3 regions of the Rheinheimera sp. NSM genome follow, and region 1 is predicted to be linked to each of the others. Evidence: predicted binding sites of a transcription regulator. Region 1 holds the regulator's gene; each other region holds the start of a gene.
The links. Region 1 encodes sigma-54, which starts transcription at its own class of promoters, with help from an activator protein. Its sites were predicted from a motif close to TGGCANGNTNCNTGCTT; they were not measured.
Positions count from the first base shown of each region.

Region 2: the regulator sigma-54 is predicted to act here: its motif matches at 3,615-3,631, upstream of ACTZWV_RS00380 (ChaB family protein).
Region 3: the regulator sigma-54 is predicted to act here: its motif matches at 2,537-2,553, upstream of flgB (flagellar basal body rod protein FlgB).

Region 1 covers NZ_JBQTCI010000001.1:421,876-427,794, reverse strand. The annotation lists gene lptA (lipopolysaccharide transport periplasmic protein LptA) at 1-279, shown strand, start outside; gene lptB (LPS export ABC transporter ATP-binding protein) at 276-998, shown strand; gene ACTZWV_RS01870 (RNA polymerase factor sigma-54) at 1,048-2,532, shown strand; gene hpf (ribosome hibernation promoting factor) at 2,558-2,845, shown strand; gene ptsN (PTS IIA-like nitrogen regulatory protein PtsN) at 2,853-3,326, shown strand; gene rapZ (RNase adapter RapZ) at 3,323-4,183, shown strand; gene ACTZWV_RS01850 (HPr family phosphocarrier protein) at 4,186-4,458, shown strand; gene ACTZWV_RS01845 (Na+/H+ antiporter subunit G) at 4,461-4,829, opposite strand; gene ACTZWV_RS01840 (K+/H+ antiporter subunit F) at 4,839-5,108, opposite strand; gene ACTZWV_RS01835 (Na+/H+ antiporter subunit E) at 5,102-5,638, opposite strand; gene ACTZWV_RS01830 (monovalent cation/H+ antiporter subunit D) at 5,635-5,919, opposite strand, start outside.
Region 2 covers NZ_JBQTCI010000001.1:84,338-90,256, reverse strand. The annotation lists gene ACTZWV_RS00395 (hypothetical protein) at 1-1,613, opposite strand, end outside; gene ACTZWV_RS00390 (TVP38/TMEM64 family protein) at 1,610-2,317, opposite strand; gene pip (prolyl aminopeptidase) at 2,418-3,326, opposite strand; gene ACTZWV_RS00380 (ChaB family protein) at 3,348-3,575, opposite strand; gene ACTZWV_RS00375 (superoxide dismutase family protein) at 3,710-4,297, shown strand; gene gppA (guanosine-5'-triphosphate,3'-diphosphate diphosphatase) at 4,411-5,919, opposite strand, start outside; gene rhlB (ATP-dependent RNA helicase RhlB) at 5,918-5,919, opposite strand, start outside.
Region 3 covers NZ_JBQTCI010000008.1:7,207-13,125, forward strand. The annotation lists gene ACTZWV_RS17795 (diguanylate cyclase) at 1-443, opposite strand, end outside; gene ACTZWV_RS17800 (bactofilin family protein) at 468-917, opposite strand; gene flgN (flagellar export chaperone FlgN) at 954-1,385, opposite strand; gene flgM (flagellar biosynthesis anti-sigma factor FlgM) at 1,382-1,675, opposite strand; gene flgA (flagellar basal body P-ring formation chaperone FlgA) at 1,740-2,429, opposite strand; gene flgB (flagellar basal body rod protein FlgB) at 2,601-2,969, shown strand; gene flgC (flagellar basal body rod protein FlgC) at 2,972-3,388, shown strand; gene ACTZWV_RS17830 (flagellar hook assembly protein FlgD) at 3,401-4,072, shown strand; gene flgE (flagellar hook protein FlgE) at 4,085-5,278, shown strand; gene ACTZWV_RS17840 (flagellar basal body rod protein FlgF) at 5,290-5,919, shown strand, end outside.

The DNA.
Region 1 (5,919 bases):
AAGGGCAAAGAGGTTTATATCGCTACCGGCAGCCCGGTTAGCTATTCGCAGCTCATGGCTGATGGCCAGCCGGTGACCGCCAAAGCCAACGAAATACGCTACGAACCCGCCAGCCGGATGCTGACGTTAACCGGCGATGCCGAACTGGCGCAAAGTGGTAGCGTAGTAAAGGCCTCGACAATAAGGTATAACGTAGAGAAGCAGGAGCTTAGTGCCGAAAGCAATGAATCCAAACGCGTTACCACCATCTTTACGCCAGAGGAAAAAAATAATCCATGAAGTTAGTTGCGTCCCATCTGGCCAAGAGTTACAAAGGCCGGCAGGTTGTTAAAGATGTCAGCCTGGAGGTGAATGCCGGGCAAATTGTCGGCTTACTTGGCCCTAACGGAGCCGGTAAAACCACTACTTTTTATATGATTGTTGGCTTGGTGCCCTCTGACAAAGGCACTATCAGCCTGAATGACAAAGATATTACCTTTGATCCGATCCATGCCAGAGCCAGGCAAGGCATTGGCTATCTGCCGCAGGAAAGCTCTATTTTCCGCAAACTTACCGTACATGACAACCTGCTGGCCATTTTGCAAACCCGCAAAGACTTAACACCGGCCAAACGCGAAGAAGTAGCAGACGATTTGCTGGAAGAATTCCATATCGGTCATATTAAGAACAGCCTGGGCATGAGCTTGTCCGGTGGCGAGCGCCGCCGCGTAGAAATAGCCAGAGCTCTGGCTGCCAACCCTGCATTTATTCTGCTGGACGAACCTTTTGCCGGCGTCGATCCAATTTCTGTACTTGATATCAAGAAAATTATTCAACATCTGTGTCAACGTGGTATCGGCGTGTTAATTACCGACCATAATGTGCGTGAAACACTGGATGTGTGTGAAACTGCTTATATTGTCAGCCATGGTGAGTTAATTGCGTCAGGCCCGCCACAGGAAGTACTGTCGAATCAAAAGGTACGTGATGTATACCTGGGTGAGCAATTCAGGCTATAGTTAGCAAAAAATAATACCAGCGTGTCATTCAGGAGAACGGTAGAAGTAGATGAAGCCCTCTTTGCAACTTCGCTTAGGACAGCAACTAACCATGACGCCGCAGTTACAACAGGCTATCCGCCTGTTACAACTGTCGACGATTGAGTTGCAGCAGGAAATTCAGGAAGCTCTTGATGCTAATCCGTTATTGGAAGCAGAAGACGAGCACGATAGCTTTGACACCGCCCCCAAAGAACCACAACAACAAGCTGACAACGGTACTGACGTCGACCATAACCCTGACGATAGCTACGAACCGGCAGAGCCGGACAGCAGCGAGTCGATGACCGAACAGAATATTCAGGAAGATCTACCGCTGGATAATAACTGGGATGATTTAGTCAGCGCCGCCCCGGTAAGTGCCGGCAACAACAGCGGCGATGAAGACCATGTTTATCAGGGTGAGACCAGCGAAAACCTGCAGGATTACTTACGTTGGCAAATGCAACTTACCCCCTTCTCTGACACTGACCGCGCCATCGCTGAAATCATCATTGAAGCCATCGACGAAAACGGCCTGTTAACCATCAGTTGTGAAGACATTCTCGAATCACTCGGCGTCGACGACATTGAAGCTGACGAAGTAGAAGCCGTGATTAAACGCATTCAATTATTTGACCCAGTCGGGGTTGGCGCCCGTTCGGTACAGGAATGCCTGTTGGTGCAACTACGTCAGTTTGATCCCGACACACCGTTTTTAGCCGAAGCCCGCAACATGATCAGCGAGCATACAGAATTTTTAGCTAATCGCGACTTTCGTTCTTTGATGCGAGTGACTAGACTCAAAGAGGATGAGTTAAAAGAAGTGATGCGGCTGATCCACAGCCTTAACCCAAGACCAGGTGCCGACGTTATCCGTGAAGAGCAGCAGTATGTTATTCCGGATGTCAGCGTGCAGAAAGTAAAGGGCCGCTGGCAGGTAGAACTTAACCCCGATGCCATGCCAAAGGTACGGATAAACCAGCAATATGCCGCTATGTCACGCACCGCAAAAAACAGTGCCGACAGCCAGTTTATCCGCTCACATTTGCAGGAAGCGAAATGGTTTTTGAAAAGCCTGGAAAGCCGTAATGAAACCTTGTTAAAGGTGGCGAACTGTATAGTGCAGCAGCAACAGGCTTTTTTTGAACACGGTGAGGAAGCCATGAAACCCATGGTGCTGAACGATGTAGCGGAGATGGTAGGCATGCACGAGTCCACCATTTCCCGTGTTACCACGCACAAGTATATGCATACACCACGAGGTATATTTGAACTTAAGTTCTTCTTTTCCAGTCATGTTAGTACGGAGAGCGGCGGTGAGTGTTCTTCCACTGCTATCCGGGCTTTTATTAAGAAATTAGTGGCGGCGGAGAACCCGGCCAAACCGCTGAGTGACAGCAAGATGGCTGACATTCTGCTGGAACAAGGTATTAACGTTGCGCGGCGCACCATTGCCAAGTATCGCGAGTCGTTGTTTATTCCGCCGTCAAATCAACGCAAGACCTTGCTGTAAATAAGCCTAAAGAAGGAATATGTCTATGCAAATCAATCTAACCGGTCGTCATGTTGAAATCACTTCAGCCTTAAAAGAATACGTAGACAACAAGTTCGCTAAACTGGAACGGCATTTTGATCATATAAACAATGTACATGTGATCCTAAACGTGGAAAAATTGAAGCAGATCGCCGAAGCCAAGCTGCACCTGAACGGTGGCGAAGTGTTTGCCGTATCTGAGAATGAGAACATGTATGCTGCAATTGACCAGCTGATAGACAAGTTAGATCGCCAGGTCATTAAGCATAAAGAGAAAATAGCCCGACACTGATTAGATGATGATGAATTTAACCTCTATGCTTGCCGAGAACTGCACTAAAAGTGCAGTTCTTTTTAACAGCAAAAAGCGCATTCTGGAATATATCGCTGAGCTGGCTCACCAGCAACTGCCGGATATGACAGAGTACAGTATCCTTGAAGCGCTGATGACACGTGAAAAGCTCGGCTCAACCGGCATAGGAGGTGGTATTGCTATACCACACGGCAAGCTAAAGTGTGTAACACAGCCAATGTTGGTGTTTGTCGTCAGTAAAGAAGCCATTCCGTTTGACGCCATCGACAACCAACCGGTAGATATCTTCTGCGCCATTTTAATCCCGGAAGATCAGTGCCAGGCACATCTGAGCACTCTGGCCGGCATAGCACGGCTACTCAGCCAAAAAGAGCTGACGAAAAAAATCCGCCATGCTGAAACTAACCAGCAGTTGTACCAGCTGTTAGTGGAGTACAGCGCTATGGAACCGGTAAAATGAAGCTGCTGGTAGTAAGTGGTCGCTCCGGCTCAGGCAAGTCTGTTGCACTGCGTGTGATGGAAGACCTTGGCTACTACTGTGTCGACAATATCCCGGTAAACCTGCTTCCTACCCTTGCTACCACAGTAATGGGCCAATATGAGCGTGTTGCCGTCAGTATTGACGTGCGCAACCTGCCACAGGACCCCGATGAACTGGCAGACATTTTATCTTACCTGCCACGTAAACTGGATTTAACCATCCTGTATCTGGATGCCGACCACGCCAGCCTGATTAAACGCTTTAGTGAAACGCGCCGGCTGCATCCGTTATCGCATCAGGCCATGTCGCTGGACGAAGCCATATCGCGTGAACAACAATTGCTGGATCCGATCTCCAGCCGTGCCGATTTGTATATCGACACCACTGATTTGAACGTGCACCAGTTAGCCGAACAATTGCGCGAGCGTATTCTCGGGCAAAAAACCGGTCGGCTGGTTATTCTGTTTGAATCTTTTGGCTTTAAATACGGCATTCCCAAAGACGCCGACTTTGTATTTGATGCACGCTTTTTGCCCAACCCGCACTGGGAACCGGATTTGAAGCCGCTGACCGGGCTGGATCAACCGGTAAAAGATTACCTGGCAGCACAGCCGGTAGTAGCGAAGTATATTTGGCAAATCAACAGTTTTATCAGCACCTGGCTACCGCACCTGGAGCGTAATAACCGCAGCTATCTGACCATTGCCATCGGCTGCACCGGCGGCCAGCACCGTTCTGTCTACATGGTTGAAAGCCTGGCCGAAAGCTATCGCAGTTCACGCGATGACGTACAACTGCGTCACCGCGAATTAGTCAGGCATCATAATAAGGCCTGAGCATGCCCAAATTCAGTGAAACTGTCACCATTGTTAATCCGTTGGGCTTGCACGCCAGAGCAGCCACTAAACTGGCCCAGCTGTGCCAGCAGTTTACAGCACGGATTGAGCTGATACAGGAAGATAAAACGGCCGATGCCAGCAGCGTATTAGCCTTATTGATGCTGGCCAGCAGCAAAGGCAAAACGCTGCAGGTGTGTGCTGAAGGGGAAGACGCTGAGCGGGCACTCAGCGCCGTGGTAGATCTGATCAAAAACGGCTTTGACGAAAGCTAACGCTAGGGTTTCGGTTGCCGGTCGTGTTGTTTTTGTTGTGCTGGATGAATATTCACTAAACCTGTGGTTTTCTGTATCGCTTTCAGCTTGTGATGCAACGCTGTTTTAATCAACATGTGCGCACTGATAGGTGCAGTGATTAGCAGAAAAATGGTGATCAACAATTCGTGCACACTGACATCACCGGAAACACTGAAAAAGAAAATAGAACCCAATAAAATACCGCCCATGCCTAAGGTAGTGGCCTTGGTCGGGCCATGTAACCGCATAAAGAAGTCCGGCATTCTGCTCAGACCAATAGAACCAATCAGCACAAAGCTACCGCCTAACAACAGAAAAAACGCTACCGCCCACTCCATCCAATGTTGCATCAGCTACTCCTATTCAATGATATCGCCGCGTAACAGAAACTTGCACACCGCCACTGTACTGACAAAGCCAAGCATTGCTATCAGCAAGGCAGCTTCGAAATACAGTGGAGAGCCCATCAGCAAACCATACAGGATAATCAGCGCTATGCTGTTAATGTACATAGTATCCAGCGCCAGTATGCGATCCGGCAGGCTGGGGCCTCGCAGTAAACGCCACAGGTTTAGCAATAAGGCAATACTGATCATCGCGAACACCAGCATAATAACGTTATCTAGCATTGGAAAATCTCCTTCAGTGGTGCCTCATAGCGCTGTTTAATCGAGGCAATCAGTTCCGCCTCATCGCCCAGGTTCAGCACATGAATCAGCAACCATCGCTGCGGCAACGGCTCACCCGGCACCAGTAATTCGGCACTTGGATAAATCTCTGCACTAACAGTACCCGGCGTCATTGACACCGTACTGGCCAGAATAGTGATGGGTAACTCGTGTTGCAGATCCAGTGGCACCCGCACAAATGCCGGATTCAACCGCCGTTTCGGCCCGAGAATTAACACTGCCACCTGGGCGTTGGCGGTAATAATGTCAGCAAATACAAGCAGTATGTAACGTAATGCTAATAGCGGTCGTTCAATCAGTGGCTGCGGATCACGAAAACGCAATGTCAGCATCGGGATCAACAGTGCGAGGATAATGCCGAAAAATACATGCACCGCTTCAACACTCTGGTTTAGCAATAACCAAACAATAAGTAGCAACATACTGCGATAAGGTGTTGGCAACCAACGGTATTTAGGCTTAAACCTCATGGCGTTTCTCCCTGAGAAACCGACTGACCCAGAATAATCTCAATAGTCGCGCTTGTATCATATAACTGCGCCGCCGCCTGGTGTGACAGTTCGGTCAAAGGCCCGGCAAAGAGCACCAGCAACGGGCTGGCCAGCAGCAGCCAGCAAACTGCAAACACCTGCAGCGGCGCCGCTTTTTCTCCGGCAGCATCACTGCCACTGATACGCCAGAATAAGGTGCTGCCGGCGCGGGATAAACCAATAATCACCAGCAAGCTGCTTACCAGCACAAAGCTCCACAG
Region 2 (5,919 bases), 340 kb from region 1:
AGCCGCCGGTAGGGCGAAGCCGGCATACCGGGCCGCTTTAAGCGCGCAGCACAATGGGCCAGACTGTTATCTATCGCTGTACTAAAACTGCCGGCAGCATCGGCAAACTCCTGCTGCCGGTGCAAATCTGTGGCACCGAACAAGGCTGCAGCCGCTTCTAAACCGGCGACACCCCAAAAATCATCCCAGTAGTAATAATCATTCGGGCCAAGGTGCTCAGCGCTGAAGCCCGGCGGCAGCAAGCCGGCATGCGGCGCATCCAACTTATCTGACAGCCGTTTACGGATAATCCAACGGGCACCGCTCTGCACCGGACCTTGCCAGTCTGCCGGCAGTTGCCGGCCGGTCATGTCGAAATAGCGTTTGAGGATCCACAATACTTCACCGTTGGCATCCCACTCCCCTTCCTGTGAGCGAAAATAACCCAGTAACGTCTGCCGCGGCGGAAACTGATTCAGTGCCCGTTCGGCGCGTTCAGTCAGGCCGGCACAGAGCAAAGCATGAATAATAAAAGCCGCATCACGGAACCAAAAACGTTTATAGGTATAAGGACCAGGATAAACATCTTCCGGTGAGTGCAAAATGAGCGATGTAATGGCGGCTTCATATAAAAACTGATAGTGCTTATCAGGGCAAATCAGCTTGCAGGTTTTCTGTTGCTCCTGCGGCCAGGCGTCCGCTTGCAACTGTGCATTGCGCTCCGCCAGCAACGGCACCGAAACCTCCAGTTCCTGCCATTCATCAGCCGGCAGTGCAAACAGTGCTGCCGCAGTCACCATACCGACATCACATACACCTTCGGTCTGGTCCTGCGCATCGTTCAGATGAATATAGACATCGCCGCGGTGATAGGTAGAAACATGATGCCGCTGGGCCGCACGGCTGAACTGCACCCTTTTATTGTCATCCACCTGCCAACCAGTGTGCTGTGCATTGAGCTTTACGTGATGAATAAAGCTAACCCCTTCCGGGTTTTGCGGCCGCAGCGCCAGGATCAGATGACCTTCGCGGTCTGACTTTGCCCGTAATCGTAGCTTGCACACCGCGATGCCGTCTTCCAGCTCGACCGACGCCTGGCTTATCAGTGTCATACCCTGCAGCGAGGTTTCTGTACGGATGCTGACATTACCGGCCACGCATTGTTGCTGCTGGCACTGCAGTGCTCTGGAGGGTAGCAGACACTCACCCTGCTGCGGCATGATCCACGCATCCAGCGACCAGCCGTCCAAAAACGGCGTTAGCAAGCCTCTGGGATCGACTATCGGTAACTCCGCGCAGTCCGGTAAGCCAATCGCCGTCCAGTTGCGGTGCGTCAGATTAATATGGGTAATGGAAAATGCCCGCGGAATAAATGAGGCGTCGTAAGGGTCAAATTGCCGCTCAATCCAATACGGCCATACCCAGTCCAAATTATGCTGGATTACCCGGCTGTTAATCAGGCCGCGGGCATGAAACACCACTCCGGCGCGCAACAGCTCGATCGGTTCACCCACTTCTGACGGCTGGGCAAAGTTATGCAACCGTGCCAGTAACGCTATCGGGTCAATAAAGCCATGTTTGTGTGCGACATAACGCACCACATAGCGCCAGGGCAGCCATTTTAACCATGTCATTGCTCAGGCTCCTTATCGGTGTTTTGCCCGGTGTACCGGGCCAGCGCCCGGCTGGCCAGACGATTAAGATAGACAATGATTGCCACCGCTGCGATCAGGCCGCCGGCATATAAGCCCCATTCCCACCCTGAGCGCTGACCTGAGGTCAGATCAAAACTGGAGATATCAGCAATTAAAGAACCAAGATAGACGTTGTGCACACTGAACGGAATAAAACCCAGTAGCGAACCGGCCAGATAGCCGCGCAACGAGAACTGGGTTAAGCCAAAAAAATAGTTGGAAAGTTTGCCGGGGAAGAACGGGATCAACCGGGTTAACAGCACGATTTTCCAACCATTTGGCGTCAGCTCATCATTTACCAGGCGTAACTTCGCCCGGGCCAGCACAAACTCTCTGGCGCGCTGGCCGAAACAATAGCGGGCCAGTAAAAAGGCTACCCCTGCCCCTGCTGTTGTACCCAACACCACATAAACAGAACCTGGTATAACACCAAATACAAAACCGGCCCCCAGCGTAAACAAGGCGCCGGGCAGCAGTAACACTACAACAGCTGCCATTATCAGCATAAACAGCAATGGTGCCCAGGGCCCCATTTGTTTAAACCATTCCAGTAACTGCAACACGTATTCGTGCACATCAAAATACACCAGTACCGCCAGCAAGACGGCGACAAACAGCAGGCTGCCGGCCATGCTCAGTAGCATAGATTTGCGCCTGAACTGTGGTTTATCGTTGCTGGCGGCGCTTTTAGTGTGTTGTGCAGAAGTCACTATGCTTACCCTCTGTTGGTGGCGGCCGGTTGGCTCAGGTCACGGGCTCAAGCTTGCTCAGTACCGCGCGTAAAGCAGAAAAATTCTCTGATTCTGAAGCGGCGTGTGATGCCCGCGGCGAGATATACAGCCGGCATTGTGCCAACCGTTTCGCCAGTTGCCAGGCGGTACTGCAAGGACAAATGGTGTCAAAACGTCCTTGCACAATGTCCACCGGTATCGTCTGCAATTGCGGACAATGCCGCAGAATATAATCCGGTGATAAAAAGCCCTGATGCTTAAAATAGTAACTTTCCAGTAGCGCCATTGGCACGCCGGAATCGGCCTGAGCGAAGCGCTCAAGCGTAGCTTCATCAGCGTTTAAAAATGAGTTTACTGCCTCCCATCTGACCCAACTGGCCGCGGCCGCCCTCTGCTGCTCTTCGCTCCCCGCTGACAGCAGCTCAAAATATGCGGCAACAGGATCAGCAGCCTGATCTACCTGCCGGACAAACTTCTGATACTCCTCCGGGTACAGCTGATTAGCACCATGCTGATAGAACCAATCCAGTTCTTGCCGTCGGCACAGGAAAATGCCCCACAGCACCATTGATGCGACATTCTGCGGATAGCGCAGGGCATACAACAAACTTAAAGTGCTACCCCAACTGCCGCCGACTAAAATCAGTTGGGGCACCTCCAGAGCACAGCGCAGTGCTTCAATATCTTCAATCAACTGCTCTGTTGTGTTAGCCACTAAGCGTTGCTCAAATTGGCTGTTACCGCAACCGCGCTGGTCATAGTAAATAACTGGTCGTGTCAGGCCTGCAAACAGTGCTTTATCGGCTTCGCTGACGCCCGCCCCCGGTCCGCCATGCACAAACAACAGCGGAGCCGCGCTGCGGATATTACCTGCAAGCTGATAATGCAGCTGATGGCCTTCGCCTACGTTAAGATAAGGCATCTGAAATCTCCGGCAGGCCTGTCATTTTTTCACCCAGTTGCCAGATTCATTCTTGCTATAACTGTTTTTCACCGCCGCCCAAGCCACTTTATGCGCAACTTCTTCCCGGCTCTGTTCGCCACGCCGCTTAGCCGGCTCATCGTATTCATCCCAGGCGCTGTTAAATGCCGCCTGATAAATCTCCTGCGCATGCTTGGGCAAATTGTCTTTAACCGAATCCGGCAGTTCACTTAATTTGTCGTAGGGCATCAGCAATCTCCTGCAGCAAAGCCTGGTTAGAGACATGTAACGCAAAGCTCATGCCATCTTGGCAGCGGCAGTTCTGGCGCCGAACTTGCACTGGCTTAGCAGTTGTTTCACTGAGTTAAAACGGAGGAGGTATTATGAAACTGTATATATTGGCTATAGCCACTGCCGGCTTGCTGTCAGGCTGCGAGCCACAACCTAATCCGCCGGGCGTACCTAAGGGCGAAATCACCCCGGCCGCTGCGCCTGAACCGGCAGCTCAGCAGCGCGGTAACAGCATTACTGTGCAGATGAACAAAGTCAGCGCTGACGGTGTAGGCGACAGTGCCGGTAGCATTACCATCGCTGAAATGCCGGGCGGATTGGTGTTCAAGCCCGCGTTACAAGGGTTGGCGCAGGGTGAGCATGGCTTTCATCTGCATGAAAACCCCAGTTGTGAGCCAGCCATGAAAGAGGGTAAGCGTCAGGCTGCAGCAGGCGCCGGCAGTCATTTCGATCCGGCCAACACTGACCGGCATGCAGGTCCGGACGGGAATGGACATCTTGGTGATTTACCCAGGCTACGCATAACAGATAACGCTTTGCAGCAGGACGTTGTCGCCAAACAGCTCACCTTAGATGATATAAAAAACCGCGCGCTGGTGGTGCACGAGGGCGCCGATGATTACAGCACAGACCCGGCCGGCGACAGCGGTACACCAATTGCGTGTGGTGTGGTGCAGTAAACCGCTAGCGGCGTTATGCAGCACAGCCCGTTTTCACTACCCGGTGGCAGCGGGTTGCTGAGCAAAAATTACACAGCACGGCGGTAATATTTACCCGTTCCACAGCCGCCGCGTTACTTTATCGTCAGTTCCCAGCCGGCTTGTTGTTGGTACTGTACTTCCTGTTCCAGCTCAGCCCGCATCAACGGATGCTGCTCCAGCCAGCCGACCGGCATTTGTAACAGCAGCGCTTCGCCTTTGCTGCTGATAGTCACCTGCGGCAGCACTTCGTGCCGGCGGCGCATGGATAAAATCACTGCCAGCCGCAAAATACGCGTTAAACGCACCGTTAGCAGTACTGATGTCATAGTCTGGCGGGCAATAATCTCGCGGCTGATATCGGCACGATGGTTATGCACCAACGCCATCACAAGTTGCTGCTGAGCGCGGGTAAAACCGGGTAAATCAGAGTGGTTAATAATGTAAGCACCATGATGGTGATGATTTTTATATTCAATTAACAAGCCCAGCTCATGCAGCAAAGCACCGCTTTTCAGCATGCTGTGGCCTTCAAACCTGTGTAAATCCCAACGGCTTTGCAATTGTTCCGCCAGCTCACAGGCCATTTCTGCTACGCGCTCGGCGTGGCGCTGGTCAATAAAGTAGCGCACCATCAGGCTGTTTACTGTACGGTTGCGCACATCATTGTTTTGCAGTTGCGGCAGCATGCTGTACAGCACACCTTCGCGCAGCGCGCCACCGGACAAGGTCATACCGCTAATGTTTAAGCGCCGGAACAAGGCAATTAAAATCGCCAGCCCGGACGGGAACACCTGCTTACGCTCCTGGGCCAAGCCAACAATGTTCAGCTGCTCCATACGGCCGCACGCCAGCGCCTGCTGCATAATGTCTTCCAGCCGGCTTAGCGTAATTACTTCGTCTTTACCCTGGGCTACCAGAATTTCCTGCATCGCCTGCACAGTGCCGGACGCACCTACCGCCAGTTGCCAGCCGGTGTGCTGATATTGCTGTGCAATAGACTGAGTATGCTGCTCTGCTGCTGCTATAGCCTGGTTAAAATTGTCTTCGCTCAGCTCATCATCGCTGAAGTATTTTTCCAGATAGGTTACGCAGCCCATATTCAGGCTGGATAACAGCAAGGGGGTAAAACCGGCGCCAATCACTACTTCAGTACTGGCGCCGCCAATATCGATCACCAGCCGGTTACTGTCACTGTTTGAGGTATGGGCTACACCGAGATAAATAATACGGGCTTCATCTTCACCGCTTATCACGGTAACTTTTTGTCCCAGTATGGCTTCGGCTTCTTTGAGAAAGGTTTTAACGTTTTTCGCCAGCCGCAGCGTAGCGGTGCCGACAATACGGATATTTTGCGGTGGGATGTCCTGCAAGCGCTCAGCAAATAACGCTAAGCATTCCCAACCGCGTTTCATCGCTTTGCGGCTTAACACCAGATTTTCATTTAAACCGGCGGCCAGACGTACTTTGCGCTTTACGCGACCAATAACCTGTACCGAGCCACCCACCACTTTTACCATCAGCATATGGAAGCTGTTAGAGCCAAGATCAATCACCGCATAAATATCCTGATGCGGTGATTGACCGGCAGTAAGGGCCGGATT
Region 3 (5,919 bases), on a different contig from region 1:
CTTACCGGTTGTAAAAATGCCGCCGGTAAGCCGGAGTTGGCCAAAAAGCCGGCCAGTGGCAGCAGCAGTATGGCAACCGGTGCCAGCAGGGTAAGCAGCAGTAACATCACGCCGCGTGCAGTAGGCAGTTGGGGTTTATTTTGCAGCTGCAGTAACAGCATTACCGCCGTAAACGCCAGCGGCAGTACCACGGCAACAGCAGCGGTGTCGGCGTTGCTCAGCGGTTGTTGCAGTGCGCTTTGTACCACCCAATAATGGCTGGTTAATAAGCTGAGGGTATACAGCCAGTTCCATTGCCGCATCAGGCTGGCGAGCAGGCCGGTAAGGCATAACATGGCGTAGATTAACAGCGGAAAGGCAGCGCTGAACGTGAGCATCAGTTCAGGCAGCATCCATTGCAATAAAATCAGCAGCAATAGCGGCAATAAAACAAAAAGATGCACCTGAACCTCAATAGCGGGAAGGGTTTAGCCGGCAGCGCCTGTTGCAGTGGCGACATTTAACGCCTTTACATCACGGTTGTTGCCAACAGCGGCAGCCTTATCCTTTAGCCGCAGTTCTTTTTGGCTGTCGGCAGCATGAATTTCGCCGATAAAGCGGCCGCCTTGCTCAATGCTGAGATTATCGCTGTAAATGGTACCGCTGACCAGACCGGATTGCAGGATCTCGACACGGTCGGCATAAAACTCACCTTCAGCGCGGCCTTTAATAATAATATGGTCGGCGTAAATTTTGCCCTTTACCTGGCCGGGTTGGCTTACGGTAACAGAATGGCTGCAGCGGATTTGCCCCAACAGCTGGCCATCAATTTGCATATGACAATCGAGGATCAGCTCGCCTTCGAGCTCACAACCCTGAGAAATCAGCGTAGCATTTTTCGGACTGGCTTTTACGCCGTCTGTTTTGGCAGAGAACATGGCTTTGAGCTTCCTGTAATTAACCGGGCGCTGCGCTTACAGCGGCATGGCGGGGTAGCTGGTACGGCTGTGCATCCCGGTAAGTTTTTGCATTAACTGGCGCTGTGATGCCAGCAGTTTACCGCTTTTTTCATTTTGGGCATGGCATAGCCGTGCTTTTAGTGTCAGCTCTTGCAACAACTGCCGTGTACCGTGTTGCACACTGGCCGGCAGCCGTTTAACTAAGCTGTGCATGCCGTCGCGGTTATGCTGCAGACCAAACTGCTGCAACAGTTGGTCACGTTCAGCATGGTTTAGCTCCAGCGCCGCCATCAGTTGCAGCGTTTGTTGATTCAACTGCTGCAATGCCTCAGCGCTGCGCCGGCTCATCAGCTCGTATTGCTGATCAAGTAACTGACTCAGCTGATCCAGCCGCTGCACGTCCTGTTGCAGGCTGCTGATAAATTGCTTCAGCAGCTGCGCGCTCATCGTTTATGCATTTCCAGCATGGCACTGACAATGGCGTCGTCATCCAGTTTCAGCTCGCCGTTAGCAATGGCCAGTTTTAACTGCTGCACTTTTGCCATATCGACACTGTCGTGCTCTGACAACGCCTGATAGCTCTCTGCCATGGCATGGCTAAAAGCACTAACCTGGCTTACCGGCGTATCGCTGTTAGCGCTAACCACGGTGGGTGTGGTTTGCGCAGTGGGTTGTTGCTCGTTCTGCAGCCGGTTAACCGGGTTTACCTGCAGGGTGTTTTTGGGCTCAATTTGCATGGCTGTAGTTCCGCTAACTTACTCTTATTGATCTAAAGCGGCAGTAATGCCCGCTGACTTAAATTTATTTGTGTCCGGTTTCAACTAAATCTTCCGCTATGACGATGGCATCAATCACTTTGCCGGAGCTGAGGTTTTGCACACTGATTTTTTCACCCAGTTGGCCATTGCTCAGCGCCAACCCTTTGGTGCTGACAGCAAAGCCGTCGCCGCGAAATTGCAGTGTTACCTGTGCGCCTTTTTGCACCAGCCAGGCCGCCTGCAGCAAATGCCGGCTTACCGGGCTGCCGGCATCAATACGGCGTTTTACCGTCATACCAAACAGCGCGCTGCTGTCAAACTCCAGGCCATGGCGCAGGCTGGCAATATCCACGCTTTGTGTTGTCAGCATAGTGTCGTTCAGCACTTCATCACGCTCCAGCGTGCGGCTGGCTACCACCAGCTCCAGCCACAAGGCGACTTTGGCGGTGGCGCGGCTTTGCCAGCGCTGCGGGCTGTCGCAACTCAGGGTGTAACTTACCCGGCCCAAAGGCGGCTCCTGCTGTTGCCGTCTGGATATTTGCAAATTATCGCAGTGATTATCGGCCAGGCCACCTGGCAGCGTTAGCTGAATATCTTGCTGCTGCGCGCGCAGCCCCAACTGCAGCAGGTACTGCGCTAATTCCTGCTCAATATGCTGCTGCAATTGCTGCTCAATGCCGGTGGCGGCAAGCGGCGCTGTGCTTAACCAGGCTAACAGCGGAAGCAGCAGCAAGGCCGGGAAAGTGCCGCGCTTCCGCTGCGGAAGTGTTGCTTCCGCTTTATGGCGGAAAAACAGACTGTTTATATGGCAAATCATTAATAAATATCGCTTTTTAATTGTGGCACAGAGCTTGTAATAGCAACCGCAGCTAATGACAACCTGTGTTATGAGGTCATCCGGAATATGTTTGATAAAGCGCTCGGTGTACACCCTTTTTCGTTGCAGCTACGGCTGGACAGAGCAGAAATTATTGCAGGCAATCTGGCCAATGTCGATACGCCGGGCTTTAAGGCCCGTGACATCGACTACAAGCAGGTGATGCAGGATGTGGCCTATGGTGTTGAGCAAGGCAAGGCGCGGCCCTATGCAGCGGCCGAAAGCGGCCATCAGTTAATGTACCGCACACCGTATCAACCGTCGGCAGACGGCAACACAGCCGAACTGAATATAGAGCAAGCCAATTTTGCCGCCAACAGCATGGATTTTCAAACCAGCCTGACCTTTATGAATATGAAAGTAAGTGGCTTACATAAAGCCATTAAAGGAGAGTAAGGATGTCATTTAACAGTATTTACGACGTCAGCGGCAGCGCGATGCGGGCACAAGTAATGCGGCTGGACACCATAGCGTCGAATCTGGCCAATGCCAACACTGCTGCGCCAACCGAAGCCACCGCCTATCGCGCATTAAAGCCGGTGTTTGCTGCTTTATACAAGCAAACCACTGAGCAACAAAGTTTATCGGCCGAAGTACAGATGCTGGGCGTTACGTCGTCCAACAAGCCGGTTGAACAGCGCTTTGAGCCAAATAATCCGCTGGCTAATCAAGATGGTTATGTTTTTTATTCCAACGTTAATGTACTCGAAGAGATGGCTGACATGATGTCAGCCTCACGCAGTTACCAAACGTCGGTAGAAGTTATGGGCCGGGTATCCAGTATGCAGCAAAGTGTGCTGCGGCTTGGCCAGTAAAGGAGTGAGAGCGTGAGTGCAATCAGCGGCCTGGGTGCCGGTACTAATACAACCAACGACAACGCGGTAGCCAAAAATGGTGCCACCGGCGCTGAAGGTTTATCGACCATGTTTTTAGACTTATTGGTGGCGCAAATAAGCCACCAAAACCCGCTGGATCCGATGGACGGCACCCAGTATGTCAGCCAGTTGGCCGAGTTTGCCAACGTGGAGAGCCTGCAAAGTCTGAAAATTGATTCCGGCAAAAACCTTGAACTGCAAGCCAGCCAACAAGCGCTGCAAGCCACCGCATTAATTGGCCAACAGGTAGATGTGGCTGCAGACACTATCTTGCTGGAACAAGCGGCAGAAGTGAAAGGCGCGGTTAACCTGGGCGTGGAAGCGCAAAGCGTAACCGTGCGGCTGTACAACGCCCAGGGCCAACTGATGCAGCAGCAAGAGCTGCCGTTTACCGGCATCGGCACCTTACGCTTTGCCTTTGAGCAACAGGATGCCGGCGGTTACTACGTGCAGGCCGACGCCAATATAAACGGCAAGCCACAACCGTTAACCACCTTGCTTAGCGGTGAAGTAGAGCGGGTGTCAGTGGGTAGCAATAAAGACGACATTATTTTGCAAGTCAACGGCCTGGGTAACCACGCTCTGTTAGATACCAATCAGCTGGCCTTTGGCGGCAACAGTTAAGGAATCAGTCTTATGTCTATGTTTAATATCGGTTTAAGTGGGTTAAAAACCACGCAAAAAGCACTGGAAGTAACCAGCCATAACATTGCTAACTCCTCTACCGCCGGTTTTAAAAGCGGCAGTGCAGAGTTTGCCTCGGTGTATAACGGCGGCCAGCGTGGTGGTGTCGACGTTAGCGACATTAAAGAGAACTTTACCCGTGAAGGCGGTGTGGTCAACACCGGTTCGGCATTGGATTTAGCCATTACCGGCAAAGGCTTTTTTGTCGTATCAGAAAACGGCCGTACTGCCTATACCCAAGCCGGCCAGTTTGGTTTGGATAAAAACCAGAACATTATTAACGCCAGCGGTAATAACCTGCAGGGTTACGGCATAGATGCCGACGGCAACCTGGTGCCGGGTATTTTAACCGACCTGAAAATTGAAGCAGCCAATATTCCGGCTGAAGCCTCAACCGAAGTGGAGTTTTCGCTGAATTTAAGCTCAGCCAGCGATGTGATAGATCCGCTGGTTAATCCATTCGACCCGGCTGTTGGCAGCAGTTATAACTACTCTCAATCGAGTGAAATCTTCGACTCTTTAGGTAACAGCCATACCTTAACCCAATATTTTGTCCATACCGGGCCTAATGCCTGGCAGGCGCATTACTTTGTTGATGGCGTTGATTTGGGTACGCCGTCTGCCATGACCTTTGATGCTAACGGTCTGCTGACTTCTGCTACTGCAGTGCCATTGACGCACAACCCGGCTACCGGTGCAGCGGTGATGAACTTCGATATTAACCTGACTAACAGCACCCAGTTTGGCAGCGGTTTTAATATTTATAAAAATGATGCTGACGGCTTTACTGCCGGTGAGTTTGCCGGGGTGGCTGTAGCGGAAACCGGCGAAGTGTTTGCCACCTTTACCAATGGTGAAACCAAATTGCAGGGCCAGGTAGTGTTGGCTAACTTTGCCAACGTGAATGGCCTGGAAACCGGCAATAAAACCGTGTGGTATGCCAGCAATGAGTCTGGTGCCGCCCTTTACGGTACGCCGGATGCCGGCAGCTTTGGCTCACTGTTATCCGGTGCCTATGTTGGCTCTAACGTTGATATCAGCGAGCAGTTGGTTGATTTAATGGCGTTTCAGCAAAACTACCAGGCCAATGCTAAAACCATCAGCAGTGCTGATGAAATGATGCAAATTCTGTTTAGCGCTACCTAAGGTAAAGCATTATGGAACGCTTAATTTATACCGCAGTATCCGGCGCCGAGTTAAACCAAACCGCGCTGCGGGTTAGTGCCAACAACCTGGCCAACGTTAATACGCCGGGCTTTAAAGCCGATATTGAACAAGCGCAGGCGATGATGATAACCGGCGACGGTTTCCGCACCCGTTATCAGGCGCAGTTAATGCCGGTCTTTACCAGCCTGAGTGAAGGCCCGGTGCAGCAAACCGGCCGCGACCTCGACATAGTACTCAGCGAAGGCGGCTTTTTAGCCGTGGCCGACGCCGACGGCAACGAGGCCTACACCCGTGCCGGTAACCTGCATGTTGATGCCGATGGCCGCTTAATGCTGAATGGCTACGCGGTGCAGGGCGAGCAGGGCGACATAGTGCTGCCGGAGTTTGGTGATATCGACATTGGTGCCGACGGCACTATTAACCTGCTGCCGGTGGGCGGTGGCGTTATAGCGCAGGAAGGCCGGTTAAAACTGGTTAGCGTGGGCGATGATACGTTAACCAAAGGCCTCGATGGTTTGTTACGGCCACAGCAGCAGGAACAATTGGCCGCCGATCTGAATATTACGCTGCGTACCGGGGCGCTGGAAGGTTCTAACGTTAATGCGGTGGAAGAGATGGTC